2 linked regions of the Collimonas fungivorans genome follow. The protein of the gene in region 1 interacts with the protein of each later gene in a pairwise test. Links are inferred from orthologs where the notes say so. Each region holds a gene or a part of one and is shown on either strand. Other genes may lie near its edges. The genes, in order: odhB and lpdA.

The links.
Region 2: the proteins of odhB (region 1) and lpdA interact in binary tests that used the Escherichia coli proteins (3 or more experiments, as listed by UniProt). The link is inferred for Collimonas fungivorans from one-to-one orthologs.

Annotation. Positions count from the first base shown.
Region 1 is NZ_CP013232.1:2,341,510-2,356,211, forward strand. The notes cover bases 5,575-8,443. They hold odhB (2-oxoglutarate dehydrogenase complex dihydrolipoyllysine-residue succinyltransferase), read left to right. Parts: upstream 5,575-6,313; coding sequence 6,314-7,573; downstream 7,574-8,443. Other genes in these bases: CFter6_RS10060 (2-oxoglutarate dehydrogenase E1 component), read left to right, coding at 5,575-6,199; lpdA (dihydrolipoyl dehydrogenase), read left to right, coding at 7,761-8,443. Also shown: sdhA (succinate dehydrogenase flavoprotein subunit), read left to right, coding at 1-437; CFter6_RS10045 (succinate dehydrogenase iron-sulfur subunit), read left to right, coding at 498-1,211; CFter6_RS10050 (FAD assembly factor SdhE), read left to right, coding at 1,329-1,598; gltA (citrate synthase), read left to right, coding at 1,715-3,019; more of CFter6_RS10060, read left to right, coding at 3,344-5,574; more of lpdA, read left to right, coding at 8,444-9,188; CFter6_RS10075 (hypothetical protein), read left to right, coding at 9,200-9,628; cell division protein ZapE, read left to right, coding at 9,779-10,876; CFter6_RS10085 (hypothetical protein), read left to right, coding at 10,921-11,748; CFter6_RS10090 (PP2C family protein-serine/threonine phosphatase), read right to left, coding at 11,771-12,577; CFter6_RS10095 (YdcH family protein), read left to right, coding at 12,740-12,946; CFter6_RS10100 (DNA repair helicase YoaA), read left to right, coding at 13,027-14,702. UniProt on the Escherichia coli protein: E2 component of the 2-oxoglutarate dehydrogenase (OGDH) complex which catalyzes the second step in the conversion of 2-oxoglutarate to succinyl-CoA and CO(2).
Region 2 is NZ_CP013232.1:4,572,827-4,587,582, reverse strand. What follows is about bases 4,631-7,553. They hold lpdA (dihydrolipoyl dehydrogenase), read left to right. Parts: upstream 4,631-5,005; coding sequence 5,006-7,102; downstream 7,103-7,553. Other genes in these bases: CFter6_RS20095 (C40 family peptidase), read right to left, coding at 7,281-7,553; CFter6_RS20105 (Ntn hydrolase family protein), read left to right, coding at 4,631-4,931. In the rest of the region: aceF (dihydrolipoyllysine-residue acetyltransferase), read left to right, coding at 2,913-4,229; more of CFter6_RS20105, read left to right, coding at 4,338-4,630; more of CFter6_RS20095, read right to left, coding at 7,554-7,763; CFter6_RS20090 (acetylornithine transaminase), read right to left, coding at 7,781-8,989; CFter6_RS20085 (hypothetical protein), read left to right, coding at 9,437-10,465; CFter6_RS20080 (hypothetical protein), read left to right, coding at 10,462-10,992; CFter6_RS20075 (CDP-6-deoxy-delta-3,4-glucoseen reductase), read right to left, coding at 11,024-12,049; CFter6_RS20070 (sugar nucleotide-binding protein), read left to right, coding at 12,061-12,981; CFter6_RS20065 (ABC transporter ATP-binding protein), read left to right, coding at 13,151-13,924; CFter6_RS20060 (ABC transporter substrate-binding protein), read left to right, coding at 13,921-14,756. UniProt on the Escherichia coli protein: Lipoamide dehydrogenase is a component of the glycine cleavage system as well as of the alpha-ketoacid dehydrogenase complexes.

The sequences.
Region 1 (14,702 bases):
TGGCCAAGCTGGAAACCAGCACCGGTTCCGAGCGTGTGCAAGACGTGGCCGGCGATATCCGCAAGACCATGCAGCACTACTGCGGCGTGTTCCGTACCGACGAGCTGCTGCAGCAAGGCTACAAGGAAATCATGGTGCTCGACGAGCGGCGCAAGCATGTTTCGTTCAAGGACAAGTCCAAGGTCTTCAACACCGCACGTGTCGAAGCGCTGGAACTGGACAACTTGATCGAAACCGCCAAGGCCACCATTACTTCCGCCGCGGCCCGCAAGGAATCGCGCGGCGCCCACGCGCATCGGGATTATGAAAAGCGTGATGACGAAAACTGGATGAAGCATACCTTGTGGTACTCCGAAGGTAATCGTCTCGACTACAAGCCAGTGATCACCAAACCGCTGACAGTTGATACGTTCAAGCCAAAGCCACGCACATTCTGATTTGCCGCGGCAGGGCGGTGCACGATACCCCTGCCGCGCAATTAACAAAAAGGTATAGCCATGTCATCACGTACTTTGAAATTCAAAATCTACCGTTACGATCCCGATAAGGATGCCAAGCCTTACATGCAGGACCTGACGGTAGAGCTGCTGCCGACCGACAAGATGCTGCTGGATGCACTGCAGCGCATCAAGGCCGACGTCGACGATTCGCTGGCGCTGCGCCGCTCCTGCCGCGAAGGCGTGTGCGGTTCCGACGCCATGAACATCAACGGCAAGAACGGCCTGGCCTGCACTACCAACCTCAACGAGCTGACCGAGCCTATCGTCCTCAAGCCGTTGCCAGGCTTGCCGGTGATCCGCGACCTGATCGTCGACATGACGCAGTTCTTCAAGCAGTACGAATCGATCAAGCCGTTCCTGATCAACGACAACATCCCGCCGGAAAAAGAGCGTCTGCAAACACCGGAACAGCGCGAAGAGCTGGACGGCCTGTACGAGTGCATCCTGTGCGCATGCTGTTCGACTTCCTGCCCGTCGTTCTGGTGGAATCCGGACAAGTTCGTCGGCCCGGCCGGCCTGCTGCAAGCCTACCGCTTCATCGCCGACAGCCGCGACGAAGCCACCGGCGCGCGCCTGGACAACCTGGAAGATCCGTATCGCCTGTTCCGCTGCCGTTCGATCATGAACTGCGTCGACGTCTGTCCGAAGGGCCTGAACCCTAACGCAGCCATCGGCAAGATCAAAGAACTGATGGTCCGCCGGGCAGTATAAAAGAGAGTAAGCAGGGCGGCGAGACTTACTAGTCTTCCCGCCCTTGTCGTTGCGGCAGTTTTAGAACTGTTTGTCGAAAGCGCCGATTGGCGATATCAAATAGAATAAGTGGGTTCCATGTCTATCATCCATCAAGCCGACCCTGCCAACCGAGCCCGCCTGCGCTGGCGTGCGCGCCGCGGCCTGCTTGAAAACGACCTGATACTCACGCGTTTCCTGGATGCAAACGAAGCCAGCATGACGGACGACGATGTCGACGCTTTTTCGCGTTTGATGGAACTGTCCGACAATGAACTAATGGATTTGCTGCTGGTCCGTAAAGAACCGGACGGCTTGCTGGATTTGCCGCAAGTGCATGCCCTGTTAGCTAGAATACGCACTGCTTGACAAGCTCATAAACCTGTATCTTCGCTGGCGGCGACGGCCGCGGAAGAGGTTGACCAGCTTGCAGGCGCGTCTTTTGTTTTTTGATTTAGAGTCACCTTTTGATTGAGGAAAGAGCCATGACCACCGCTGATACAAAAGCCACACTATCGTTTTCCGATGGCAGTCCATCCGTAGAATTTCCTATTTACAAGGGTACCGTCGGCCCTGAAGTCATCGATATCCGCAAGTTGTACGGCGCTACCGGCAAATTCACTTACGACCCGGGCTTCATGTCGACCGCGGCGTGTAATTCGTCGATCACCTACATCGACGGCGACAAGGGCGAGCTGCTGTATCGCGGCTACCCGATCGAGCAGCTGGCGGTCAATTGCGACTTCCTGGAAACCTGCTACCTGCTGCTGAACGGCGAACTGCCTAGCGCGGCTGAAAAGAAAAAATTCGACGCCACCGTGACCCAGCACACCATGGTGCACGAGCAGATGCAATTCTTCTTCCGCGGTTTCCGCCGCGATGCGCATCCGATGGCGGTGCTGGTCGGCACCGTCGGCGCCTTGTCGTCGTTCTACCATGACTCGCTGGACATCACCGACCCGCGCCATCGCGAGGTGTCGGCCATCCGCCTGATCGCCAAGCTGCCGACCCTGGTCGCCATGGCGTACAAGTACAACGTCGGCCAGCCATTCGTCTACCCGCGCAACGAATTGTCGTACAGCGCCAACTTCATGCACATGATGTTCTCGACGCCGTGCGAAGAGTACAAGGTCAACGACGTGCTGGTGCGCGCGCTGGACCGTATCCTGACCTTGCATGCCGACCACGAGCAGAATGCTTCGACTTCGACCGTGCGCCTGGCCGGTTCCAGCGGCGCCAATCCGTTCGCCTGTATCGCTGCGGGTATCGCCTGCCTGTGGGGTCCTGCCCACGGCGGCGCCAACGAAGCAGCGCTGAACATGCTCAAGGAAATCGGTTCGGTCGACAAGATCCCCGAGTTCATCGCCAAGGTGAAAGACAAGAACTCCGGCGTCAAGCTGATGGGTTTCGGCCACCGCGTCTACAAGAATTTCGACCCGCGCGCCAAGCTGATGCGTGAAACCTGCTACGAAGTGCTGAACGAGCTGGGTCTGCATGACGACCCGTTGTTCAAGCTGGCGATGGCCCTGGAAAAAGTCGCGCTGGAAGATGAATACTTCGTTTCCCGCAAGCTCTATCCGAACGTCGACTTCTACTCCGGCATCGTGCAGTCGGCGCTGGGCATCCCGACCTCGCTGTTCACGGGTATCTTCGCCATGGCGCGCACCGTCGGCTGGATCGCGCAATGGAATGAAATGATTTCCGATCCGGAACAGAAAATCGGCCGTCCGCGCCAGCTGTTCGTCGGTTCCAAGACCCGCGACGTGCCGCCGATCGAAAAGCGCGGCTAAGCCGGGCATGAGCAGGTAATAGCAACACAAAAACAGCGAATCCTTGGATTCGCTGTTTGCATTTATGCAGGTTATGCTATGCTCTTGTTCTGTGCTGTGTCATGCGGCCAGAAGCAGTGAAAAACGGTAGCAAAAATATGTGGTGAACGTGTTTTGAAGGGCAGGCAGCACCCGAATTCAGAAAAAAAGCAGTTGTAGCAAAGAACACATAGCAATAGAGCCCTTCCCCACAACTTGATGTGCAATCCGCTAACCGGTCAGGCCGTGTCGCGGAAGGTTATGTTAACCCGCTAATCTCGCGAAACGCGAAGAAAGGTGAGCAAGATGATGCAACAATACCGCTCTAATTCTTATCTCTTCGGAGGTAATGCACCGTACATTGAAGAGCTGTACGAGTCTTACCTCGACAATCCCGGTTCAGTTGCCGACAACTGGCGTGCTTATTTCGACGCCATGCAGCACGTGCCAGCCGTCGACGGCTCCGACAAGCCTGACGTAGGCCACGCTTCCGTCATCGCCTCGTTTGCAGAGCGCGCCAAACACGGTCCTATCCGCACCATCTCCGCTTCGGCCGACGCTGAAATGGGCCGCAAGCGCGTTGCCGCAACGCAATTGATCGCTGCCTACCGTTACCTCGGTTCGCGCTGGGCCAACCTGGACCCGCTGCAACGCCAGGAACGTTCCGTACTGCCGGAACTGGAGCCAAGTTTCTACGGTTTCACCGATGCCGACATGGACATCGTGTTCAACATCAGCAACACCTACTTCGGCACCGAAACCGCTACGCTGCGCGACCTGCTCAATTCGCTGCGCGACACGTATTGCCGTTCCATCGGTACCGAATACATGTACATCAGCGATCCGACCGAAAAACGCTGGATGCAAGAGCGCCTGGAGTCGACCCGCTCGGCGCCGGTGTTCACCGCCGAGAAGAAAAAACACATCCTCGACCGCCTGACAGCGGCCGAAGGCCTGGAACGCTACCTGCATACCCGTTATGTCGGCCAGAAGCGTTTCTCGCTGGAAGGCGGCGAAAGCTTCATCGTGTCGCTGGATGAAACCATCCAGCGCGCCGGCGAAAAGGGCATCCAGGAAATCGTGATCGGCATGGCCCACCGCGGCCGCCTGAACGTGCTGGTCAATACCCTGGGCAAGATGCCGCAGGAACTGTTCGCCGAATTCGAAGGCAAGCACGCCGACGACTTGCCTGCCGGCGACGTCAAGTACCACCAAGGTTTTTCGTCCGACATCACCAGCCCAGGTGGCCCGGTGCATTTGTCGCTGGCGTTTAACCCGTCGCACCTGGAAATCGTCAACCCGGTGGTTGAAGGTTCGGTCAAGGCCCGCATGGAACGCCGCGGCGATGCCGACGGTTCGCAAGTGCTGCCGATCCTGGTGCACGGCGACGCCGCATTCGCCGGCCAGGGTGTAGTGATGGAAACCCTGAACCTGGCGCAGACCCGCGGCTACGGCACGGGTGGCACGGTGCATATCGTGATCAACAACCAGATCGGCTTCACCACTTCCGATCCGCGCGATTCCCGTTCCACGCTGTACTGCTCGGACGTGGTCAAGATGATCGAAGCGCCGGTGCTGCACGTCAACGGCGACGATCCTGAAGCGGTGGTGTACGCGACCCAGATCGCGCTCGACTACCGCATCGAGTTCAAGAAAGATATCGTGGTCGATATCATCTGCTTCCGCAAACTGGGCCACAACGAGCAAGATACGCCGGCGCTGACCCAGCCGCTGATGTACAAGAAGATCGGCCAGCATCCAGGCACTCGCAAGCTGTACGCGGACAAGCTGGTGGCGCAAGGCACCATCGGCACTGACGATGGCGACGCCATGGTCAAGGCCTTCCGCGATGCGATGGACGCCGGCAAGCACACCATCGATCCGGTCATCACCAACTTCAAGAGCAAATACGCGGTCGACTGGCTGCCGTTCCTGAACCGCAAGTGGACCGATGCTGCCGACACCTCGGTGCCGGTGACCGAACTGAAGCGCCTGGCCGCACGCATCACTACCGTGCCGGAAAACTTCAAGGTCCACGCGCTGGTTGAAAAAGTACTGAACGACCGCGCCGCCATGGGCCGCGGCGAGCTCAACCTCGACTGGGGCATGGGCGAGCACCTGGCTTACGCTTCGCTGGTGTCGTCGGGTTATGCGATCCGCCTGACCGGCCAGGATGCCGGCCGCGGTACTTTCGTCCACCGCCACGCGGTGCTGCATGACCAGAACCGCGAGCGCTGGGATGCCGGCAGCTATATTCCGCTGCAAAACGTCTCCGACCAGCAAGCGCCGTTCAAGGTGATCGATTCGGTCTTGTCGGAAGAAGCGGTGCTCGGTTTCGAATACGGTTATTCCACCGCGGAGCCAAACACGCTGACCATCTGGGAAGCCCAGTTCGGCGACTTCGCCAACGGCGCGCAAGTCGTGATCGACCAGTTCATCAGCTCCGGCGAAGTGAAGTGGGGCCGCGCTTCCGGCCTGGTCATGATGCTGCCGCACGGTTACGAAGGCCAGGGTCCTGAGCACTCGTCGGCACGCCTGGAACGTTACCTGCAGCTGTGCGCAGACAACAACATGCAAGTGGTGCAGCCGACTACCGCAGCGCAGATCTTCCATCTGCTGCGCCGCCAGATGATCCGCCTGTTCCGCAAGCCGCTGGTGATCATGACGCCGAAATCGCTGCTGCGTAACAAGGATGCCGGTTCGCCGTTGTCCGACTTCACCAAGGGCAGCTTCCAGACCGTGATCGGCGAGGTCGACGACAAGATCGATCCTAAAAAGGTCAAGCGCGTCATCGCTTGCTCCGGCAAGGTGTATTACGACCTGGTCAACGCCCGCAAGGAACGCGGCCAGACCGACGTCGCAATTATCCGTCTGGAACAACTGTATCCATTCCCGCACAAGGCGTTTGCTGCCGAGCTGAAGCAGTTCCCTAACTTCAACGAGCTGGTATGGACCCAGGACGAGCCGCAGAACCAAGGTGCATGGCTGCAGATCCAGCACAACATTTTTGAAAACCTGGACGAAGGCCAGAAGCTTGCCTATGCAGGCCGTCCAGCCAGCGCATCGCCGGCGGTCGGTTACTACGACAAGCACTATGCGCAGCAAAAAGCGTTGCTGGATACGGCATTTTCCAAGCTCAAAGGCTTTGTTCTGACAAAATAATCGGCGTCTTGTCTAATCGACGTTTTATCTAATTAGTTGGGGACAGAGTAATTCGCCACGCTACGGTGGCTCTTAAACTCTGTCCCACAATAGGCATGAATATCGGAGAATTAAATGGCTCTTCTAGAAGTAAAAGTTCCGCAGCTGTCGGAATCGGTTGCTGAAGCGACCCTGTTGACATGGCATAAAAAAATCGGCGACGCTGTCAAGCGCGACGAGAACCTGATCGATATCGAAACAGATAAAGTGGTGCTCGAACTGCCGGCGCCGGCCGACGGCGTGATCGTCCAGCTGCTCAAGGGCGACGGCAGCACCGTGGTGGCGGATGAAATCATCGCAGTGATCGACACCGATGCGTCGGCCAAGGTCAGCCCGATGGAAGTGGCAGCCGTGCCGGTGCCGCAAAGCGGCAACGCGCCGACGCCAATCGCCGCGCCTGAACTGCAATCGAAATCGGCTGCCGGCATCGCCATGCCTGCTGCGGCTAAACTGCTGGCCGAAAACAACCTGACGGCGGCGCAAGTCGACGGCAGCGGCAAGGACGGCCGTGTCACCAAGGGCGACGCCCTGGGCGCCATCGCCAACAAGCCGGCAGCACCAGCACCGCTGGCAGCCGCTCCAGCCAAGCCGGCTCTGCAGCAAGTCGCAGCGCCGACCAAGGCCAACCTGGACGACCGTCCGGAAGAGCGCGTGCCGATGAGCCGCCTGCGCGCACGTATCGCCGAGCGCCTGGTGCAATCGCAGTCGACCAACGCCATCCTGACGACATTCAATGAAGTCAACATGCAGCCGGTGATGGACCTGCGCACCAAGTACAAGGACAAGTTCGAAAAAGAACACGGCGTCAAGCTGGGTTTCATGTCGTTCTTCGTCAAGGCTGCGGTTGCGGCGCTGAAGAAATACCCGATCGTCAATGCCTCGGTGGACGGCAACGACATCGTCTACCACGGTTATTTCGACATCGGCATCGCAGTCGGTTCGCCGCGCGGCCTGGTGGTGCCGGTATTGCGCGACGCCGACCAGATGTCGATCGCCGACATTGAAAAGAAAATCGGCGAATTCGGCGCCAAGGCCAAGGACGGCAAGCTGACGCTGGACGACCTGACCGGCGGTACTTTCTCGATCTCGAACGGCGGCACTTTCGGTTCCATGCTGTCGACGCCGATCATCAACCCGCCGCAATCGGCAATCCTGGGCGTGCATGCGACCAAGGACCGCGCGGTGGTTGAAAACGGCCAGATCGTGATCCGTCCGATGAACTACCTGGCAATGTCTTATGATCACCGTATCATCGATGGTCGTGAAGCCGTGCTGGCCCTGGTAGCGATGAAAGAAGCGCTGGAAGATCCGGCGCGTCTGTTGCTGGACCTGTAAGTCTCAAACCTCGCCAGGCGAGAGCGCCCTGACTCTGTTGTTTCCTAGGGAAAAATGGAGCAGGGCGCGTCGTTTAGGCGGCTAAGTAAATGATGAGCGCCTTGTGACTGTGATTTACTGCGGGCCGGCTGTCCGAGTTGGCGGCAGGTGGCAATGAGTTGGCAAGGCAATAATTCGAAGGATGGAAATGAGCAAACAATTTGATGTCGTCGTGATCGGTGGCGGTCCCGGCGGGTATATTGCAGCAATTCGCGCCGCGCAACTGGGTTTCAATACCGCCTGTATCGATGAATGGAAAAATGCCAAGAATGGCCCTGCGCCGGGCGGCACCTGCACCAACGTCGGCTGCATTCCATCCAAGGCATTGCTGCAATCCTCCGAACACTACGAACACGCCGGCCATGCGTTCGCCGACCACGGCATCGAAGTCAAGGGCCTGGGACTGAACCTGGGGCAGATGCTGGCGCGCAAGGATAGCGTCGTCAAGCAGAACAACGAAGGTATCCTGTACCTGTTCAAGAAGAACAAGGTCACCTTTTTCCATGGCCGCGGTTCTTTCGTCAAGGGCGATGCCGGCGCTTACGAAATCAAGGTCGCCGGCGCTGCCGAAGAAACCATCACTGCCAAACACATCATCCTGGCTACCGGATCCAATCCGCGTGCCTTGCCAGGCACTCCGTTTGACGAAAAACTGATCCTGTCGAATACCGGCGCACTGGCAATTGACGCGGTTCCGGCTAAACTGGGTGTTATCGGCGCCGGTGTGATCGGCCTCGAAATGGGCAGCGTCTGGCGCCGCCTCGGTTCGGATGTCAGCGTACTGGAAGCGTTGCCGACTTTCCTCGGCGCAGTGGACGAGCAGATCGCCAAGGAAGCCAGCAAGCTGTTCACCAAGCAAGGCTTGAAGGTCAGCCTGGGCGTCAAGATCGGCGCCATTACGGCCGGCAAGAATGATGTCACGGTGGAATATGTCGACGCCGCCGGCGCGGCGCAAAAAGCGGTGTACGACAAGCTGATCGTGTCGATCGGCCGTATTCCCAACACCATCGGCCTGAACGCCGAAGGCGTCGGCCTGCAGCTGGACGAGCGCGGCTTCATCGCCGTCGACGGCGACTGCAAGACCAACCTGCCGAACGTCTGGGCGGTGGGCGACGTGGTGCGCGGCCCGATGCTGGCGCACAAGGCTGAGGAAGAAGGCGTAGCGGTTGCCGAACGTATTGCCGGCCAGCACGGCCACGTGAATTTCAATACAATTCCATGGGTGATCTACACTTCGCCGGAAATCGCCTGGGTCGGCAAGACAGAACAACAACTGAAGGCAGATGGAGTAGCATACAAGGCAGGCACTTTCCCGTTCCTGGCGAACGGACGGGCGCGTGCCTTGGGTGATACCTCAGGCATGGTGAAGTTCCTGGCGGATGCCAAGACCGACGAAATCCTGGGTGTTCACATTGTTGGACCAATGGCGTCAGAACTGATTTCAGAAGCCGTGGTGGCGATGGAATTCCGTGCATCTGCGGAAGACATCGCCCGTATCTGCCACGCGCACCCGTCCTTGTCGGAAGCGACCAAGGAAGCGGCGCTGGCAGTCGACAAACGGTCCCTGAATTTCTAAGGGAGAAGCATATGCGCGATTCGTTATCACCGTTGATATTGTCGTTAGGCCTTGCATTGTCCGGCTGCGCGACTACAGCGTCGGATAACGGCCGCGTGCAGATCGAGGCTACATCCGACAGCCAGCAACTTTCCGGCGCCCGCTGCGTGGTGAAAACCGACAGCAGCCGCTGGAATGTGGTCACGCCCGGTAATGTCCTGATCGTTGAAGCCGATGGCGACCTGCATGTGGTTTGCAACAAGCCCGGCTATCGCACCTCGGAAGTGGTGTACCGCGCTCCCCCGGGGCTGAACTCTCCAAGCATCGGCATCGGCGCTACCGGCGGCAGCGGCGGCATAGGCGCGGTCGGCCTTGGTTTGGGGGCAAACCTGCCGCTCAGTTTCGGCGGCAAGGAAAAAGCCTACCCTAGCCGGGTACAAGTTGAGATGGGGCGGTCATAGTTGCTGGATGTACTGCCTGGTTTGACGTGGGTGAGCGAAAGCTCGCCCATTTTTATTTTCGGCGGCTTAATCAAAAAGCATGGTTGGTTTTTTGCTAAGCCGTGAAGCTGGCAAGCTGCTTTTGGCTTTTCATCAAGAATTGAACACACAATGAACGTCTCAGAGTTTTACGAACAGGCGCTGACCCAGCGGGGCTTCCAGGCGGATGATGCGCAGCGGCGCGCGGTTGACCGCCTGCAGCAGGCCTACGATGAATGGGTCGAGTACAAGGCGCAGCGTTCCAATTCCTTCAAGCGCCTGATCCTGCGGCCGGATGTGCCGCGCGGCGTGTACATGTGGGGTGGGGTGGGGCGCGGCAAGTCGTTCCTGATGGACAGCTTTTATTCGGTGGTGCCGGTGGTGCGCAAGACGCGCCTGCATTTCCACGAATTCATGCGCGCGGTGCACCGCCAGCTGGACGAACTCAAGGGCGTCGCCGATCCGCTGGATGAAGTGGCGAAACGGGTCGCGCGGAAATACCGGCTGATCTGCTTTGACGAATTCCATGTGTCCGACATCGCCGACGCCATGATTCTCTACAACTTGCTGAAAGCCCTGTTCGACAACGGCGTGTCGTTCGTGATGACCTCCAACTACGAGCCGAGCACGCTGTATCCGGACGGTTTGCACCGCGACCGCATGCTGCCTACCATCAAGCTGTTGCAAGACAACCTGGACGTGATGAACATCGACGCCGGCATCGATTACCGCAAGCGCGCCCTGGAGCAGGTTGAGAGTTACCATTCGCCGCTCAATGCCGACACCGACCGCGCTTTGCGCCACGCCTTTGCCGGCGTTGCCGAGACCGCCGACGAAGATCCGATAGTCGATATCGAAGCGCGTAAAATAAAGGCCTTGCGCCGCGCCGGCGGGGTGATCTGGTTCGATTTCAGCACCTTGTGCGGCGGCCCGCGTTCGCAAAACGACTATCTCGAAATTGCCAGCCGCTTCCATACGGTGATATTGTCCGGTATCCCGCAGATGTCGGCGGCGATGTCGTCCGAAGCACGCCGGTTTACCTGGCTGATCGATGTGTTCTATGATCACAAGATCAAGCTGATCATGTCGGCCGCGGTGGCGCCGGACCAGTTGTACACGCAGGGCATGCTGGCCAACGAGTTTCACCGCACCGTGTCGCGTATCATGGAGATGCAGTCGCGCGAGTATATGGATAGCGAGCGGCGTTCCGAGGCCGACTCTATTGTGTAAGTACCGCTGTAAAGAAAATAACGTATAGAAATGGATAGGTTTACGTGGAATTTGCCTCTTTGATCCTGGCCCCTTTGTCACCATCGCCAGCAGCAGCGCTGCGGCGCCCGCTCTTGCTGGGCACGGCCGCGCTGCTGCTGGCGCTGTCCGCCGGCGTGCAAGCCGCGGACGCCGCACTGAAGCCGGTTGACCAGCCGGCCGCCGAACTGAGCGCGCGCTACCCGCTGGAAACCCTGACTTCGGTGGAAACCGCGAACAAGGCGCTGACCGATGTCGCCGACGCCAAGGCTGAGGTCGAAGCGCGCGACCTGGAACAGCGGCGCGCCTGCTACCAGAAATTCTTCGTCAACCATTGCCTGGACATCGCCAAGGAACAGCGGCGCCAGGCCATGAAGACCATCCGTCCGGTAGATATCACCGCTAACGCTTTCTTGCGCAAGGACCGCGCCGATGAGCGCGACAAGGCGCTGGAAGTGCACGATGCCGCACAGCCGGCGGAAGCGGCGCAGAAAGCCCAGGACCAGCAGGCGAAAGAGCTGAGCAACGCCGAAAAGGTCAAGCAGGGTACGGCAAAAGAGAAGGAAGTCGCCGCCAATACCCGCAAGCACATGGGCGAGGCCGACAAGCGGGTGGCCGACCACAACGCCAAGTTGCAAAAAGCGCAGCAGGATGAGGCGGCCAAGGCCTCGGAGCGGGCAGCGAATGTGGCCGCTTTCGAAAGAAAAGCCAAGGAATCCGCAGCACGCCAGAAGGAAGTCGCCGACAACAAGGCAGCCAAGGCCAAGGATCTGGCTGCCAAGAAGGCTGCCGCCGCACCTGCGGCGCCGGCAGCGCCAGCAGCATCGACACCGCCGCCGGCTTCCGCGCCGTAAAGGCGGTCAGCCGCGCGGCTTATTACACCGCGCGGCGCATTTTCTTGACGGTATAGTTCTGCGCTTCCTTGGGCAGCGCCACCAGCTTGACGATCGCAAAAGTGCAATTGTCGGCTGCGTGGCCTTCAGCCCGTTTGCGGGTCTTGGTGATCAGCATTTCAGCGGCATCGCGCGGCTTGTTCATGGCGATGGCGGCGCCCAGCTCGTCTTCCGTGAAGTAGTGCCACAGCCCGTCCGAGCACAGCAGGAAAGCGTCGCCGGCCTTGAGGCCGGTATGGCGGCTGATGCTGACCTGGGGCGTATCGGTGCTTGAGCCCAGCGCGTTGAGCAGGATGTTGGAGAGATTGTGCGATTTCGCTTCGCTGCGCGACAGCTTGCCTTCGCTCACCAGTTTCTCGACATAGGAATGATCGATGGTGTGCTCGGCGAAATTGGGGCCGTCGAAGCGGTACAGGCGCGAATCGCCGACATGGCCCCAGGTGGCCGTGCCATCCGGCGACAGCACCAGGATCACCATGGTGGTGTGCGGATCCTTGTCGTTGGAAAAGCCGCTCAGCTTGATGACGGTGTGGGTCTCCAGCGCGATGTTATGCAGCATGGTCTCGACATTGTCGATCAGGGGCGAGAAACCTTCGAATATCTGCTTGGCGGTGCAGATCACCTGCTCGGCAGCCAGCGCGCCGCCGCTGCGGCCGCCCATGCCGTCGGCGAGTACTGCCATCATGTAACCCGGTGCTTTGGGGGCGGTGAATAATGCGGTCCGGTCCTGTTGTTCCTGGCGGTCGCCGATGTGTTGGCCGGTGCCGGCTTCGATCTTGTATTGGCTCATTCGTCTGGGTAGATTAAACTGCATCCTGTTCTAGGTAATTCTGGATCCGGCATTAAATCGCCACTCACTCGCAGCAATGCAGCAAGAAGTTGATGGGAAATATTATACGCAGGAATGATTTTCAACGTGTTTCCGTATGTTAACATTTTCCAACGCAAGAATATGACCATGATCGATCGAGAAGAAATCCTGCGCCGCATTATAGAACTTGAAGTCGAACATCGCGACCTGGATGCCGCCATTCATACCATGACGAATCAGGTCTTGCACGAAGAATTGCAATTGCGCCGCCTGAAAAAGCGCAAATTGCAGCTGAAAGACCAGATCACGCTGTTAAGAATGCAACTAATTCCCGACATCCCTGCCTGATAGCCCACCCCAAGGCTGGTAGGATGGTTATCCAGCCTCTGCTCAGTGTTAACCTCAGTTTTAATTTTAAGTAAGTTACCTTGACCGAAGATACATCCCCCCTTGCTGCCGAAGCTGCCGTTGTTCCCGCTGCAGCCGCCAGTACGCCCGCCGGCGAGCACGACGCCGACATTGATCGCCTGTTTGCCAGCACCGGCCCGCTTGGACAGGCGGTCGGCGGCTTTCGTCCGCGCCAGGCGCAGACCGAGATGGCGAAAGCCATCGCCGACGCCATCGCCCAGCAGCGCACGCTGATTGCCGAAGCCGGCACCGGCACCGGCAAGACTTTCGCTTACCTGGTGCCGGCCCTGTTATGGGGTGGCAAGGTGATCGTTTCGACCGGCACCAAGAACCTGCAGGACCAGTTGTTCCTGCGCGACATCCCTACCGTGCGCAAGGCGCTCAGCGCGCCGGTCTCGGTGGCGCTGCTGAAGGGGCGCGCCAATTACGTTTGCCATTTCCATCTGGAGCGTACGCTGCAGAACGGCCGCATGACTTCGCGCGAGGACGTCGGCTACCTGCGCGAAATTTCCCGTTTCATGAAAACCACCTCGTCCGGCGACAAGGCGGAGCTGTCCAAGGTGCCGGAAACCGCGCCGATCTGGAACCTGGTGACCTCGACCCGAGATACCTGCATGGGGGCCGAGTGCCAGTACTACCAGGATTGCTTCGTGATGAAGGCGCGCAAGGAAGCGCAGCAGGCCGACGTGGTGGTGGTCAACCACCATCTGTTCTTTGCCGACGTCGCCTTGAAGGACACCGGCGTCGCCGAGCTGCTGCCTTCGGCCAACACCATCATCTTCGATGAAGCGCACCAGTTGCCGGAGGTTGCCACTTTATTTTTTGGCAATACGGTCTCCACCTCGCAGATCCTGGAGCTGTGCCGTGATGTACTGGCAGAAGGCCTGTCGCATGCGCGCGACGGCGCCGACTGGGCGCAGGTAGTGCTGCCGGTGGAAAAGGCGGCACGCGACCTGCGCCTGGCTTTTCCGCAGGACGTGGTGCGGCTGGCGGTCAACCAGATCGCGGCGTCGAGCATATTTTTCCCGGCGCTGGAAACCATGCGCGCGCAGCTGCACGGCATGATCGCGGTCCTGGAAAAGCAGGCGGAGCGGGCCGAAACCATCGAGCAGTGCCGGACCCGCGCGGTCGAACTGGGTTACAAGCTGGACGGCTGGAACAGCGCCCCGGCGGCGGCCGGCAAGGCCCCGAAAAAAGCCAAGGCCGCCGCGGTAGCCGACGCGGAGGACGACGAAGGCAGCGTGCTGTGGGTGGAAGCTTTCTCCTCTTCCTTGCAGCTGCACCAGACACCGCTGTCGATCGCGCCGATTTTCAACAAGCAGCGTGAAGGCGTGGCGCGTTCCTGGATCTTCACCTCGGCCACGCTGGCAGTGAAGAACGACTTCCAGCACTACGCCTCGCAAATGGGCCTGTGGGACGAGCCGGCGCAATCCTGGCCCAGCCCCTTCGACTATGGCGAACAAGGCCTGCTATACGTGCCGCAGAACCTGCCGCAACCGAATTCTCCAGACTATACCGACGCCGTCATCGACGCCGCGCTGCCGGTGATCGAAGCCTCGGGCGGCCGCGCATTCCTGCTGTGCACCACAATCCGCGCAGTGAACCGCGCGGCCGAGCGGCTGCGCGCCGAATTCGAAGCGCGCCACCTGGATTTTCCCCTGATGGTGCAGGGCGAAGCCGGGCGCACCGAACTGCT
Region 2 (14,756 bases), 2.2 Mb from region 1 along the record:
TGACGTAGATGCTTGCGACCCAACCCGCCAGTCCGGTGCCAGATCGGACAAGCGCACATATTCAGGAGACTCAGCATGTCAGCCCAGCTCGACCAGGTTTTGGCCCAGGCCGCCAACGATCCAGATGTCATTGAAACCCAAGAGTGGCTGGATGCGCTCGAAGCTGTCATTGAAACCGAGGGCCCTGAACGCGCCCATTACCTGATGGAAAGAATGGTCGACCTGGCCCGCCGCCGCGGCGCCCAGATCCCGTTTTCCAGCAATACTGCCTACGTCAACACCATCCCTGCCCACATGGGCGAGCATTGTCCGGGCGACCTCGAGATCGAAGAGCGCCTGCGCTCATGGATGCGCTGGAATGCGATGGCGATGGTGGTCAAGGCCAACCGTCTCGACGGCGACCTCGGCGGCCATCTGTCCAGCTTTGCCTCGCTGGCCAACATGCTGGGCATCGGCTTCAACCATTTCTGGCATGCTCCTTCCGAAAACCACGGCGGCGACCTGCTGTACATCCAGGGTCACTCCTCGCCCGGCATTTACGCCCGCGCTTTCCTCGAAGGCCGCCTGACCGAAGAGCAGCTGCTGCATTTCCGCCGCGAAGTCGACGGCAACGGCCTGTCTTCCTACCCGCATCCGAAGCTGATGCCGGATTTCTGGCAATTCCCTACCGTATCGATGGGCCTGGGCCCGCTGATGGCGATCTACCAGGCGCGCTTCCTCAAGTACCTGCATGCACGCAGCATCGCCGACACCGCCAACCGCAAGGTCTGGGCCTTCTGCGGCGACGGCGAGATGGACGAACCGGAATCGATGGGCGCGATCGGCATGGCCGGCCGCGAACGCCTGGACAACCTGGTGATCGTGGTCAACTGTAACTTGCAGCGCCTGGACGGTCCGGTGCGCGGCAACGGCAAGATCATCCAGGAATTGGAAAGCGATTTCCGCGGCGCCGGCTGGAACGTGGTCAAGGTGATCTGGGCGCAGGCTGGGACGACCTGCTGGCGCGCGACAAGGAAGGCATCCTGCAGCGCGTGATGATGGAAACCGTCGACGGCGAATACCAGAACTACAAGGCCAAGGATGGCGCGTTCGTACGCAAGCACTTCTTCGGCAAGCATCCGAAATTGCTGGAACTGGTCAGCAAGATGTCCGACGACGACATCTGGCACCTGACCCGCGGCGGCCACGACCCACACAAGATTTACGCTGCTTTCAAGGTAGCGCAAGAACACAAGGGCCAGCCGACTGTGTTGCTGGTCAAGAGCATCAAGGGCTACGGCTTCGGCAAATCGGGCGAAGCGCGCAACACCGCGCACAACACCAAGAAGCTGGACGACGAAGCCATCAAGGCCATGCGCGACCGCTTCCAGCTGCCGATCTCCGACGAGCAGCTGCCGAACGTGCCGTTCTTCAAGCCGTCCGACGACACCCCGGAAATGCAATACCTGCACGCCCGCCGCAAAGCGTTGGGCGGCTACTTGCCGCAACGCCGCCAGAAGGCCGACGAAGAGCTGATAGTGCCGGAACTGTCGGCATTCAAGGGCGCGCTGGAACCGACTGCCGAAGGGCGCGAGATTTCCACCACCCAGGCTTACGTGCGTATCCTGAACACGTTGCTGCGCGACCCGAGCCTGGGCCAGCGCGTAGTGCCTATCATGGTCGACGAGTCGCGCACTTTCGGCATGGAAGGCCTGTTCCGCCAGATCGGCATTTTCAGCCAGGTCGGCCAGCTGTACGAGCCGGTCGATAAAGACCAGGTGATGTACTACCGTGAAGACAAGGCTGGCCAGATCCTGCAGGAAGGCATCAACGAAGCCGGCGGCATGAGTTCGTGGATTGCCGCCGCAACCTCGTATTCGACCAACAACCGGGTCATGATCCCGTTCTACACCTACTACTCGATGTTCGGCCTGCAGCGTATCGGCGACCTGGCGTGGGCAGCCGGCGACATGCGCGCCCGCGGCTTCCTGCTGGGCGGCACTGCCGGCCGCACGACATTGAACGGCGAAGGCCTGCAGCATGAAGACGGCCACAGCCATGTGCTGGCGTCGACCATCCCGAACTGCGTGCCTTACGATCCGACCTTCTCGCACGAAGTGGCAGTCATCATGCATGACGGCCTGCGCCGCATGGTCACCAACCAGGAAGACGTGTTCTACTACCTGACCCTGATGAACGAGAATTACAGCCATCCAGGCCTGAAGGAAGGCCAGGAAGAGGGCATCATCAAGGGCCTCTACCTGCTGCAGGAAGGCGGCAAGAAGAGCAAGCTGCGCGTGCAGCTGATGGGTTCCGGCACCATCCTGCGTGAAGTCATCGAAGGCGCGGCCTTGCTGGCCAGCGACTGGGGCGTCGATGCCGATGTCTGGTCGGCGCCGTCGTTCACCTTGCTGGCCCGCGACGGCCAGGATGTCGAACGCTGGAACATGCTGCATCCGACCGAAACGCCACGCCTGGCGCATATCACCCAGTGCCTGAAAGACACTGCCGGTCCGATCATCGTTTCCACCGACTACATGCGTACTTTCGCTGAGCAGGCGCGTGCTTTCGTTCCAGCCGGCCGCACTTACAAGGTGCTGGGCACGGATGGCTTCGGCCGTTCCGATACCCGCGCCAAGCTGCGTGAATTCTTTGAGGTCAACCGTTATTATGTGGCGGTGGCGGCATTGAAGGCGCTGGCTGACGAAGGCAAGATCAAAGCCTCGGTTGTCGCCGATGCGATTACCAAGTATGGTATCAATCCGGAGAAACCGAATCCGGTCACGCAATAAGGTACTGGTCTTGATAACTGGGCAATAAGCAGGTACTAAGACAGTATTAAAATTTCCACGGCTGTGCAGCACGGGCCTGAATTTTCTGAAAGGAAACTCAGGCCCGCGTTATACAGCGGGCAGAATGAATGGAGCTAAGCGATGAGTATGGTGGAAGTCAAAGTCCCGGATATCGGCGACGTCAGTGAAGTTGAAGTCATTGAATTGATGGTCAAGGTCGGCGACACGGTAAAGGTTGACCAGTCGCTGATCACGGTCGAATCCGACAAGGCCAGCATGGAAATCCCGTCCAGCCATGCGGGCGTGATCAAGGAATTGAAAGTCAAGCTGGGCGACAAGGTCAAGGAAGGCACTTTAGTGCTGGTGCTGGAAGCCGATGCTGGTGCAGCGGCGCCGGCCGGCGCTGCGGCCGCCGCACCAGCCGCTCCGGCTCCTGCGCCAGTCGCGGAAAGCAAGCCGGCGCCAGCCGCTCCCGCGCCGGCACCAGCGCCGATAGCAGCCCCGGCGCCAGCCGGCGGCAGCATCCCGCATGCATCGCCATCGGTGCGCAAGTTTGCGCGCGAACTGGGCGTTGACCTGGGCAAAGTGGCCGGCACCGGCATCAAGGCCCGTATCACCCACGAAGATGTGCAGAATTACGTCAAGGGCGTGATCTCGGGCGCAGCCAGCGGCAGCGCTGCTGCTTCGGGCAGCAAGGGCGGCAGCGGCGTCGGACTGGACCTGCTGGCATGGCCGTCGCTGGACTTCAGCAAGCAGGGCCCGACCGAATTGCTGCCGCTGTCGCGCATCAAGAAGCTCAGCGGTCCGAACCTGCACCGCAACTGGGTCATGATCCCGCACGTCACGCAATTTGACGAAGCCGATATCACCGAACTGGAAGAATTCCGCAAGCAAGCCAACGACAGCTTCGCCAAGGCCAAGTCGCCGGTCAAGCTGACCATGCTGGCGTTCGTGATCAAGGCCAGCGTCGCCGCGCTGAAGAAATTCCCTGCGTTCAACGCCTCGCTGGATGGCAAGGGTGAGAACCTGATCCTCAAGCAGTACTACAACATCGGTTTTGCCGCCGATACGCCGAACGGCCTGGTAGTGCCGGTGATCAAGGATGCAGATAAAAAAGGCATCAGCCAGATCGCCCAGGAAATGGGTGAATTGTCTGCCCAGGCGCGCGACGGCAAGCTGAAGCCGGCCGACATGCAAGGTGCGACTTTCACGATTTCATCGCTGGGCGGCATCGGCGGTACGGCGTTTACGCCTATCATCAATGCCCCTGAAGTCGCCATCCTGGGTTTGTCGAAAGCTTCGATGAAACCGGTCTGGGACGGCAAGCAGTTCGTGCCGCGCCTGATGATGCCGACCTCCCTGTCCTACGACCACCGCGTGGTCGACGGCGCCATGGGTGCGCGCTTCAGCGTCTACCTGGCCGAAGTGCTGGCCGACATGCGCAAGACACTGTTGTAATGTAGGGTGGGCACTCCGTGCCCACGCGCTGTAACCGTAACACGCGCATCCGCGTGGGCACGGAGTGCCCACCCTACGGGTCAATTGGCATACAGATGGAGAGCAATTATGACTACCTGCGTTGTCGTCAAAAAAAATGGGCAGATCGCGATTGCATCGGACTCGCTGGTGACTTTCGGCGATACCCGTTTGTCGCATGCTTACGAAGTCAACAACAAGATTTTCCAGATCGGTGAATCGTACATCACGCTGGCCGGCACCGCCGCCCATTTCCCCGTGATGCGCAAGCTGCTGACGGCGATGGGCGAAGAGTGCAAGCTGAATAGCCGCGACGAGGTGTTTGACACCTTTTCCAAGGTGCACACCATCCTCAAGGACCAGTATTTCCTGAACACCAAAGAGGATGAGGACGACCCTTACGAATCGTCGCAGATCACCGCCCTGGTCGCCAATCCTTACGGCATCTTCGGCGTGTATTCCTATCGCGAGGTGTTCAGCTTCGATCGTTTCTGGGGCATAGGCAGCGGCCGCAATTTTGCCCTGGGCGCGATGTATGCAGTGTATGACAAGGACGTCAGCGCGCAGCACATCGCCGAGGTAGGGATTCATGCCGGCGTTGAATTCGATAAAAGTTCTGCCATGCCCTTGCGCATCCACAGTTTTGAAATGAAATCCCCGCCTAGCGCCCCGCCTGGCGCGTAAGCGGAACAGAGCAGCGGCACACAGCACATAACAATTTTTCCTCCCGACGGAGGAGCGAGCATGGAGCAAACGCTATGAGTATGGTTGAAGTCAAGGTCCCGGATATCGGCGACGTCAAGGATGTAGAAGTCATCGAACTGATGGTCAAGGTCGGCGATACCGTCAGGGTCGACCAGTCGCTGATCACGGTCGAGTCGGACAAGGCCAGCATGGAAATTCCATCGAGCCAGGCCGGCGTCATCAAGGAAATCAAGGTCAAGGTAGGCGACAAGGTCAGCGAAGGTTCGCTGGTGCTGGTGCTGGAAGCCGCCGGCGCCGCAGCCGCCGCGCCAGCTGCAGCACCGGCGGCGCCGGCTCCGGTTGCTGCCGCAGCAGCGCCTGCAGCCGCGGCACCTGCTGCGTCGGGCGCCGCCAGCATCGTCGAGATCAAGGTGCCAGATATCGGCGATGTCAAGGATGTCGATGTCATCGAGCTGATGGTCAAGGCCGGCGACAGCGTCAAGGTCGACCAGTCGCTGATCACGGTCGAATCGGACAAGGCAAGCATGGAAATTCCTTCCAGCCACGCCGGCGTGATCAAGGAAGTCAAGGTCAAGGTGGGTGACAAGGTCAGCGAAGGTTCGCTGATACTGGTGCTGGAAACTACCGGCGCTGCCGCGCCCGCAGCGGTGCCTTCTGCTCCGGCAGCTGCTCCTGCGGCGCCTGCCGTGGCCGCTCCCGCCGCCGTCAGTTTCGCCGGCAAGGTCGATATCGAATGCGACACCATGGTGCTGGGCGCCGGTCCCGGCGGTTATACCGCGGCCTTCCGCGCCGCCGACCTCGGCCAAAGCGTGGTGATGATCGAACGTTATCCCAGCCTCGGCGGGGTTTGCCTGAACGTCGGCTGTATCCCGTCCAAGGCATTGCTGCATGCCGCCAAGGTGATTACCGAAGCGGAGGAAATGGCGCATTTCGGCGTCAAGATGTCGGCGCCGGAAATCGATATCGACGCCTTGCGCGACTGGAAGGAAAGCGTCATCAAGAAACTGACCGGCGGTTTGTCTGGCCTGTCGAAGGCGCGCAAAGTGCAGGTACTGACCGGCAAGGGCGAATTCAGCTCGGCCAACACGATCACCGTCGCCACTGCCGACGGCCCGAAAGTGGTCGGCTTCAAGAACGCGATCATCGCCGCCGGTTCATCGGTGGCCCGCATTCCTGGCTTCCCTTACGACGATCCGCGCCTGATCGATTCCACCGGCGCGCTGGAACTGCGCCAGATCCCGAAGAAGCTGCTGGTCATCGGCGGCGGCATCATCGGCCTCGAAATGGCTTGCGTCTACGACGCGCTGGGTTCGAAGGTAACCGTGGTCGAATTTGCCGACGGCCTGATTCCGGCGGCCGACCGCGACGTCGTCAAGCCGCTGCAGAAGCGCATCGAGAAACGCTACGAAGCGATTTACCTGAAAACCAAGGTAACCAAGCTGGAAGCCCTGAAAGAAGGCCTGCGCGCAACGTTTGAAGGCGCCGACAGCAGCTCTCCCGCGGCGCCGGAACCGCAACTGTACGATATGGTGCTGGTGGCCGTGGGCCGTCGTCCTAACGGCAAGGAAATCGCCGCCGAAAAGGCTGGCGTGGTCGTCAACGAACGCGGTTTCATCCCGGCCAACAAGCAGCAGCGCACCAACGTTTCGCACATCTTCGCCATCGGCGATATCTGCGGCGATCCTATGCTGGCCCATAAAGCCACCAATGAAGCCAAGGTTGCCGCCGAAGTGATCGCCGGCCACAAGGTCGAGTTCGATGCCATGACGATTCCTTCGGTGGCTTACACCGATCCGGAAATCGCATGGATGGGTCTGACCGAAACCGAAGCCAAGGCCAAGGGCATTCCTTTTGAAAAAGCCAATTTCCCGTGGGCGGCAAGCGGCCGCGCACTGGCGATGGGCCGCGACGACGGCATGACCAAGCTGTTGTGGGATCCGAGCACCAAACGCATCATCGGTGCCGGCATTGTCGGCGTGAATGCCGGCGAGCTGCTGGCGGAAACTGTGCTGGCGATGGAAATGGGGGCCGACCTGGAAGACCTGGCGCTGACCATCCATGCCCATCCGACCTTGTCGGAGACGCCGATGTTTGCGGCCGAGATGGGGCTGGGTACGATTACCGACCTGTTCATTCCAAAGAAAAAATAAGCAGGTGGTAGGGTGGGCACTCCGTGCCCACGCGGATCGCAAATTTTGCCGGTGTCGCCTATCTCCATTCAGAGTGGGCAGGAAAACCTGCCCACCCTACAAAAAAACGCCGCGCCGATTTGCATCGGAGCGGCGTTTTTATTATTGCGTGTCAGACGGCGGCAAACAGCCGCGGTAGTTAGTCGAAGTATCTGCGGACCGCTTCAAAGCGCGCCGCATAATAACTGTTGTCGAGACGGTCGATGCGCACCTTGCCGTTGGTCGACGGTGCATTGATGAAGCGGCCATCGCCGATATAGATGCCAACATGCGAAAATGCGCGATGCATGGTGTTGAAGAACACCAGGTCGCCCGGCCGCAGTTCGGCCTTGGTGATGGAGCGGCCCTGGCGCGCTATGTCGGCCGCGCTGCCGGTGACCTTGAGGCCGGCCGCCTGGCGGTAGACATAACTGACCATGCCGCTGCAATCGAGCCCGGCTTCCGGATTCTTGCCGCCGAAGCGGTAGTTGGTGTCGATCAGGCCCAGCGAGTAGATGACGATATTGTTGCCCTTGTCGCTGATCGGCGTGTTGTCCTCAGAGCCGGGGCGGACCGAACCGGTGCCGCCGCAGGCTGCCAGCAACAAAGCCAGGCAACAGATAAAGAGATTTCTGATCGTCATCAAGCACTCACCTTTATTCAATCTTGTTTCTTGATCTGGCTGATCACGTCCGACAGCATCGCAATCATCTGGTCGATTTCCGCAATCGTCACATTCAGCGAAGGCATGAAACGCAGCAGGTTCGGCCGCGGCGAATTCAGCAACAGCCCGACTGGATTCAGGTCGCGCGCGATATCGACAATCTGCGGGCCGATGTCGCTGCCCAGTTTCAGCGCCCGCAGCAAGCCTTCGCCACGTTCGCCTTCGAGCCCGTGTTTCGCGGTAAGTTTCAACAATTCGCTGCTCAGGTAGGCGCCCTTGTCTTTCACTGACTGCAGGAACCCCGGTTCCAGCAAGGTCTTGATCACTGCAACGCCGACCGCCGTCATCAAAGGATTGCCGTTGTAAGTGCCGCCCTGGTCGCCGGCCTCGAAGCAGGCGATCTCTTCGCGCGCCAGCAGGGCCGCCAGCGGCACCCCGCCGCCTATGCCTTTGCCGAGGGTCATGATATCCGGCGTGATGCCCGACAGCTGGTAAGCGAACAGTTCGCCGGTGCGGCCCATGCCGGATTGCACTTCATCGACGATCAGCAGGATGCCGCGCTTCTTGGTCAGTTCGCGCAAGCCTTGCATGAATTCTCGGCTGGCCGGAATCACGCCGCTTTCACCTTGCACCGGCTCCAGCATGACCGCCACGGTCTTGTCGTTGATCAGGCTCTCGACGCTGGCCAGGTCGTTCAGCTCGGCTTTCGGGAAGCCCGGCACTTGCGGCGCAAAAATGGTGTCCCAGCCAGGTTTGCCGCTGGCCGACATGGTCGCCAGCGTGCGGCCGTGGAAGCTGTGGTTGAAAGTGATGATCTCGAAGCGGTGCTGCCCCGCCTGGTTCGGATTCTTCTTGCCCCACTTGCGCGCCAGCTTGATCGCGCCTTCGTTGGCTTCGGCGCCGCTGTTGGTGAAGAACACGCGGTCGAAACAGGAGTTGGCGGTCAGCAGGCCGGCCAGTTCGATCGAGGGTGCGTTGTAGAAAGCCGGCGAAGGATTGAGGATCTTCTTGGACTGGGCCAGCAGCGCATCCTGGATGCATTGCGGCGAATGGCCCAGGGCGTTGACGGCCCAGCCCTGCAAATAATCCAGGTAGCGCTTGCCGGTGTGATCCGTCATCCACATGCCGTCGCCTTCGGTAAACACCAGGGGCGGGCGGTTGGTGATGAACATCAGGTCGTTAACCGGGTATTCGCTGAATTCCACGCCATGTGCCATATGAGTACTCCTATCCTAAATAAGGGCAAAAAAAAACCACAGGCAGCGCCTGTGGCTTCGTGATCAATCGACGGTCACGCGCACGGCTTACCTGGCTGAGGTAATGGGTTACGGCGTCGCAACAATGTCCGGATCATGTTCATGACGCAAATATTAGGACTTTTTGTGTGGTGCGTCAAAAAAAATTTGCGCGGCTGTGGCCGGCCTTGCAGAGGGAGGGTTCGTCATCTGGCTGCGGCTGGCGAAATGATTAAAATAGTTCTCAAAAGGCAATTAAATCTGATATCTTTCATAATCATGCTTTTAAGCAATTCGATGCCGTAATGCTTGATGCCGAGACGGCAGGCGAAATCGCTACCGTTCTGACCACGCCCGAGGAGGTGCATTGTGTCATTTCCCCCTAGCAAATCATTTAAGCCGTCGCAACCGCTGGTAATGCATCACCTCATGCTGCTGCAAGGGGGCCAGCTTACCTGGATAGGCCGTTCCGCCTTCGCCCGCGAGCGCAATGTCTGGAGCGGCGAGCTGAAAGGAAGCCCGGCCGCATTGTCTGATCCTTTATCGGCAGCTGCCGATTTATTCGGACGTACGCCGCGCGGCCGCATAAAAATTGCCGACAAGCTGACCGTGCTGCTCGGTTATCCGTATGTGCGGCACACGGTGTTGCCGTGGCAAGCGGGGCTGACGCAGGCGGCAGACTGGCGCGATTATGCCAATGCCGTATTCGACGAACAGGATGGCAGCGCTTATCCCGGCCGCCAGGTGGTGGTCGATCCGGCACCGTCCGGCCAGCCGCGGCTGGCGGCGGCAACCGATGCCGCGCTGATACAGGGCTTGCAGGCGCTGGCCAAGATGCACAAGCTGCGGCTGGTCTCGTGCATGTCGTTGCTGACGGCCGCGGTACAGCGTCACTGGGAAGTGCTGGAAGACGATTGCGTGCTGAGTCTGCCGCAGCACGGCGCGCTTGAATGCCTGTTCAGGAAACAGGGAATATGGCAGGGTGTTTGCGGCATACCGGTGGCGCCGGGTGCTGCGCTGGCTGACAGCATCGCCGCTGCCGCGCAGTTGGCGCGGGCCGACAGCGACGGCGAAAATTCCCTCCCGGTGCTGGCGGTGACGCCATTTTTCAGCAGCCCGCGCCGGGCGCAAGACAATTCCTCCTTGGTACGCTGGCTGGCGGCGGCGCATCCCTGGCTGCAGGACAGCCACAACCATCCGGATGGCTTTGCCCGCACCCATGCTCGCGGCCCGGCGTTTGCTGCGCCCGTCGACAAGCCTGGCATGCCGCCTGCCCGCTATAAGTGGGGATACTGGGCCGCGGATAATCTGGTGGCGGAACAATCGGGGCGCTACGGCGCATGGGGCAAGCTGGCATGGCGCCAGCCCGTGGACTGTTCCGCCCAAGGCGCGGCTTATGCCAGGCCAGGTTTGCCATTCGGGCCATGGCAGGAGAGGCCGCAATGAGGGATTCGCGCCTGGGGATCAAGATGAGGTCGGCTGACGCCAGTCCGGAGCTGGATTTTGTGCGTCCGCAAACGCATTGCGGCGTGCCGTTGATGTTGTTGGGGATCCTGATGGCAGGGGTGCTTGGATTCTTGGGGCACCGCTACTCGCAGCAAACAGACGTCGCTGTGGCCACGCTGGAAAAGCCTGCGAAGATACTGGCCGCGAAAGATGCCGATACTCAGGAAAGCAAGCGTGCCCAGCCTGTCGTGGCCGATCGGGTAATTGAGGACAAGCCTGTCGTCGCTCGCATTTTGCCGGCACAAGATAACAAGGTCAAGGTTGTTTTAAAAACGCCGCCAAAGCAGCACCGGCCAGCGCCGCGTCTGCCGTCGCGAGTTGCGGCCGCAAATCTGAAAGAGCCCGTCGGTGCTGTCAGATCAGAGGGAGAGAGTGCGGAACGGCGCGATCCGGGACCGCAGCAGGTTGTCATGCATGAAGTGACGCTCACGCGCCATGTGCGCCTGACGGCCGGCTCTCTCAACTAGGATGTGGTGTTGAGAGAGCCGCGGTGCCTGCTCAGGAGGCCAGGTCCGCTTCCGAAGTAAACGAATCCGCATAAAACTCTTCGGCCGGCAATTTGCACAGGGCGACAAAATCGCGCTGCGCCGATTCCACCACGACCGGCGCGCCGCAGGCATACACCTGGTAAGCGGACAGGTCAGGCAAGTCATCGATCACCGCCTGGTGCACAAACCCGTTGCGGCCCTGCCATTGGTCTTCCGGCTGGGCATTCGAAATCACCGGTATGAAAGTAAAGTTCGGCAGCGTGGCGGCCCATTCTTCGCACAGCGCCATCATGTACAGGTCTTGCGGGCGGCGGCCGCCCCAGTACAAGGTGATCGGCCGCTGCGAACCGGTATGGGCGCATTGTTCGACCAGGGCCTTGATCGGCGCGAAGCCGGTGCCGGATGCCAGCAGCACCATCGGCTTATCCGAATCCTCGCGCAGGAAGAAGGTGCCGAGCGGGCCTTCCAGGCGCAGGATGTCGCGCTCTTTCATGGTGGTAAACACCTGGTCGGTGAACAGGCCGCCCGGCATGTGGCGGATGTGCAGCGTCAGGTACTCGTCCTTGTGCGGCGCGTTGGCCATACTATAACTGCGCCGTTTACCGTCGCGCAACATGAACTCGATATACTGGCCCGCCAGGAACTGTAGCCGTTCATTGGCTGGTAATTGCAATGACAGCACAACCACGTCGTCGGCCACCTTGTCGATCTTGGCGATACGGGTCGGCATCTTGCGAACCGGGAAATCGCCTATGCCAGCCACTTCGCGGACCTCGATGGTGACGTCGGAATGCGGAGTGGCGCAGCAGAATAAAGCGAAGCCCTGTTGTTCTTCCTTGACTGGCAGTGCTTTTTCCTGATGGGCGCCATGGCTGATTTCGCCATCCAGCAGCTTGCCCTTGCACGAACTGCAAGCTCCGTTTTTACAGCCGTAAGGCAGGCCGATGCCGGCGCGCACTGCGGCATTAAGAATGGTTTCACCTTCGTCGCAGCTGAATTGGCGACCGCTAGGCTGAACAGTTATCTGAAAACTCATACAATCCTGTAATGAAAAATATAAAACAAACCCCTGGCGACAAGTTGGGCAAGCCGCGCCTGCTCATCCTCGGCTGCGGCGACGTGGGATTACGCTTGCTGGCGCTGCTGAAACGGCGCTTTCGCGTGTTTGCGGTCACCAGCCAGCCGGCCCGCTGCGCCGAATTGCGCGCCGCCGGCGCAATTCCGTTGATTGCAGATCTTGACCAGCCGGCAACATTGGCGCGGCTGGCACGCCTGGCGCAGGTTATCGTCCACCTGGCGCCGCCGCAATCGGCCGGAGAAAAAGACCGGCGCACCCGTAACCTGGCCGCCATTTTACCCGAGCGTAGCACTCTTGTTTACATCAGTACCACCGGCGTCTATGGCGATTGCGGCGGCGCCCTGATAGACGAAACCCGGGCGCTGGCCCCGCACAACGGCCGCGCCAGGCGCCGCGTCGATGCCGAGCAGGTGTTGCGCGGCTGGGCCCGGCGCCGCAGCGGACGCCTGGCGATCCTGCGGGTGCCGGGGATTTATGCCGCCGACCGGTTGCCGCTGGCGCGTTTGCAGAAGGCGACGCCGGCCTTGATCGCGGACGACGACGTATATACCAATCACATCCATGCCGATGACCTGGCGCGCATCATCGTGGCGGCGGTTTTCAAGGCCGCGCCTTTGCGGATTTATCACGCGAGCGACGATTCGCAGCTGAAGATGGCGGAATACTTCGACCTGGTGGCCCAGGCGTTCGGCTTGCCGCCGTCGCCGCGGCTGCCGCGCGCCGAGCTGGAACAGGTGGTGTCGCCGATGCTGCTGTCGTTCATGTCGGAGTCGCGCCGTTTGCAGAACCGGCGCATCAAGCTGGAGCTGGGCGTGCGCTTGCGTTATGCGGACGTGCCGGCGGCTTTGCCTGCCATGGCTGCGGCCGCAGGGCCAACTGCTCAGCAATAATTCTATGACAAGCTTCTATATCTGTTTTTAGCATAAGCATAGAAGTTATAAGTTGTTGTAAGCCGGAAAGTTGATCGATAAAGTGGAAAATGAATAAAAAATCCACTTTATATGCGCTCGCCGACTTAGGCTTAGCGTTGCCGTACGACGCAAAGGCGCCAATTTCCCCATGAAGTTATCGTTCAAACATGTCAACAAGCAGTTCTCCGGCTTGCCGGTGATCGCCGATTTCAGCCGTGAAATCGAGGAGGGCGAACTGGTCGCCTTGGTCGGTCCGTCCGGCTGCGGCAAGTCGACCTTGCTGCATCTGGCGGCAGGTCTCGGCGCTGCCAGCAGCGGCGCGGTATTGGCCGACGGCCAGGCGATCAAGGGGCCGCATCCCGAACGCATGCTGATGTTCCAGGAAAACGCGCTGTATCCATGGCTGACGCTGGAGGCGAATGTGGCGCTGGCGCTGGAGCTGCAGAAAGTCGGCAAGGCTAGCGCTCGCCAGCAGGCGCGCGACTGGCTCTCCAAAGTCAGCCTGCAAGGTTTCGAAGCTTATTATCCGCACCAGGTCTCGGGCGGCATGCGGCAGCGCGCGGCGCTGGCGCGCGCTTTTATCACCAAGCCCAAAGTATTGCTGCTGGACGAACCGTTTGGCGCGTTGGATGCGCTGACCCGCATGACCCTGCAGGATTCCCTGCGCCAGCTGATCCGCGAAGAACGGCCGACCGTGCTGCTGGTGACGCACGATGTCGACGAAGCTTTGTTCCTGGCCGACCGCATCCTGGTGTTCAGTCCGCGCCCGGCCACGGTGCTGCGCGAATTCAACCTCAACCACCACGAGAAAACCCACGACCTATCCGAATTTGCCGCCATCCGGCGGGAAATTCTTTGCCTGCTCGGGATTCATGCAGAGCAAGACGCATTCGCAAAAAAACTTGAGGGAATCGCAGCATGATATTTAACGTCAAACTAAAACGGCTGTTCATCCTGCCGGCGCTTTTGCTGACGCTGGCTGGACACGCCGGCGCCGCCGAAAAATTCAAGATCGGCTATCTGCGCGTCATGGACGATGCGCAGGCGATTGCCGCCTTTGAAGGCGGCTTCTACAAGAAGCACGGCCTGGAAGTGGAACTGGTCGAGTTCAAGTCGGGCACCGACCTGATCAAGGCCATCGTCGGCGGCCAGCTCGATAGCGGCGTGCTGGGTTTCACCAATGCCGCGGCCTGGGCTTCCAAAGGCGCCGATCTCAAGGTAGTGGCCGGCGCCCAGCATGGCTATCACGCGATTGTGGTGCGTGAGGACAGCGGCATCAAGGATGTGGCCGGGCTGAAGGGACACACCCTGGCTTCGCAGGCCGAAGGCAGCACCGCCGACACCGTACTCAAAGGCGTGACGCTCAAGAACGTCGGCCTGAAAGCCGACGACGTCAACATCCTCGGCGTCAGTCCGCAGGTGGCGGTGCAATCGCTGGTTGGCAAACGGGTCGACGCTGCTTTCCTGTTCGAGCCGCAAGCCAGCATAGCCAAACTGGTGGCGCCGGTGAAGCAGATTTATGAAGTCGGCGAAGTCTGGCCTTTCCCCTGCATGGTGGTGATCACTTCCGGCGAAACGCTGGCGAAGCGCCGCGACGCGGTGTGGAAATCGCTGGATGCGCAGCGTGAGGCGATCGAACTCCTGCGGAAAGATCCGGCCGCGGCGTCGAAGCTGATCGCCAGCTATTTCATCGCCGATCCCACCCTGAAAACCCTGAAGCAGGGCGAGCTGCCGCGCGAAACCGTGATCCGCGA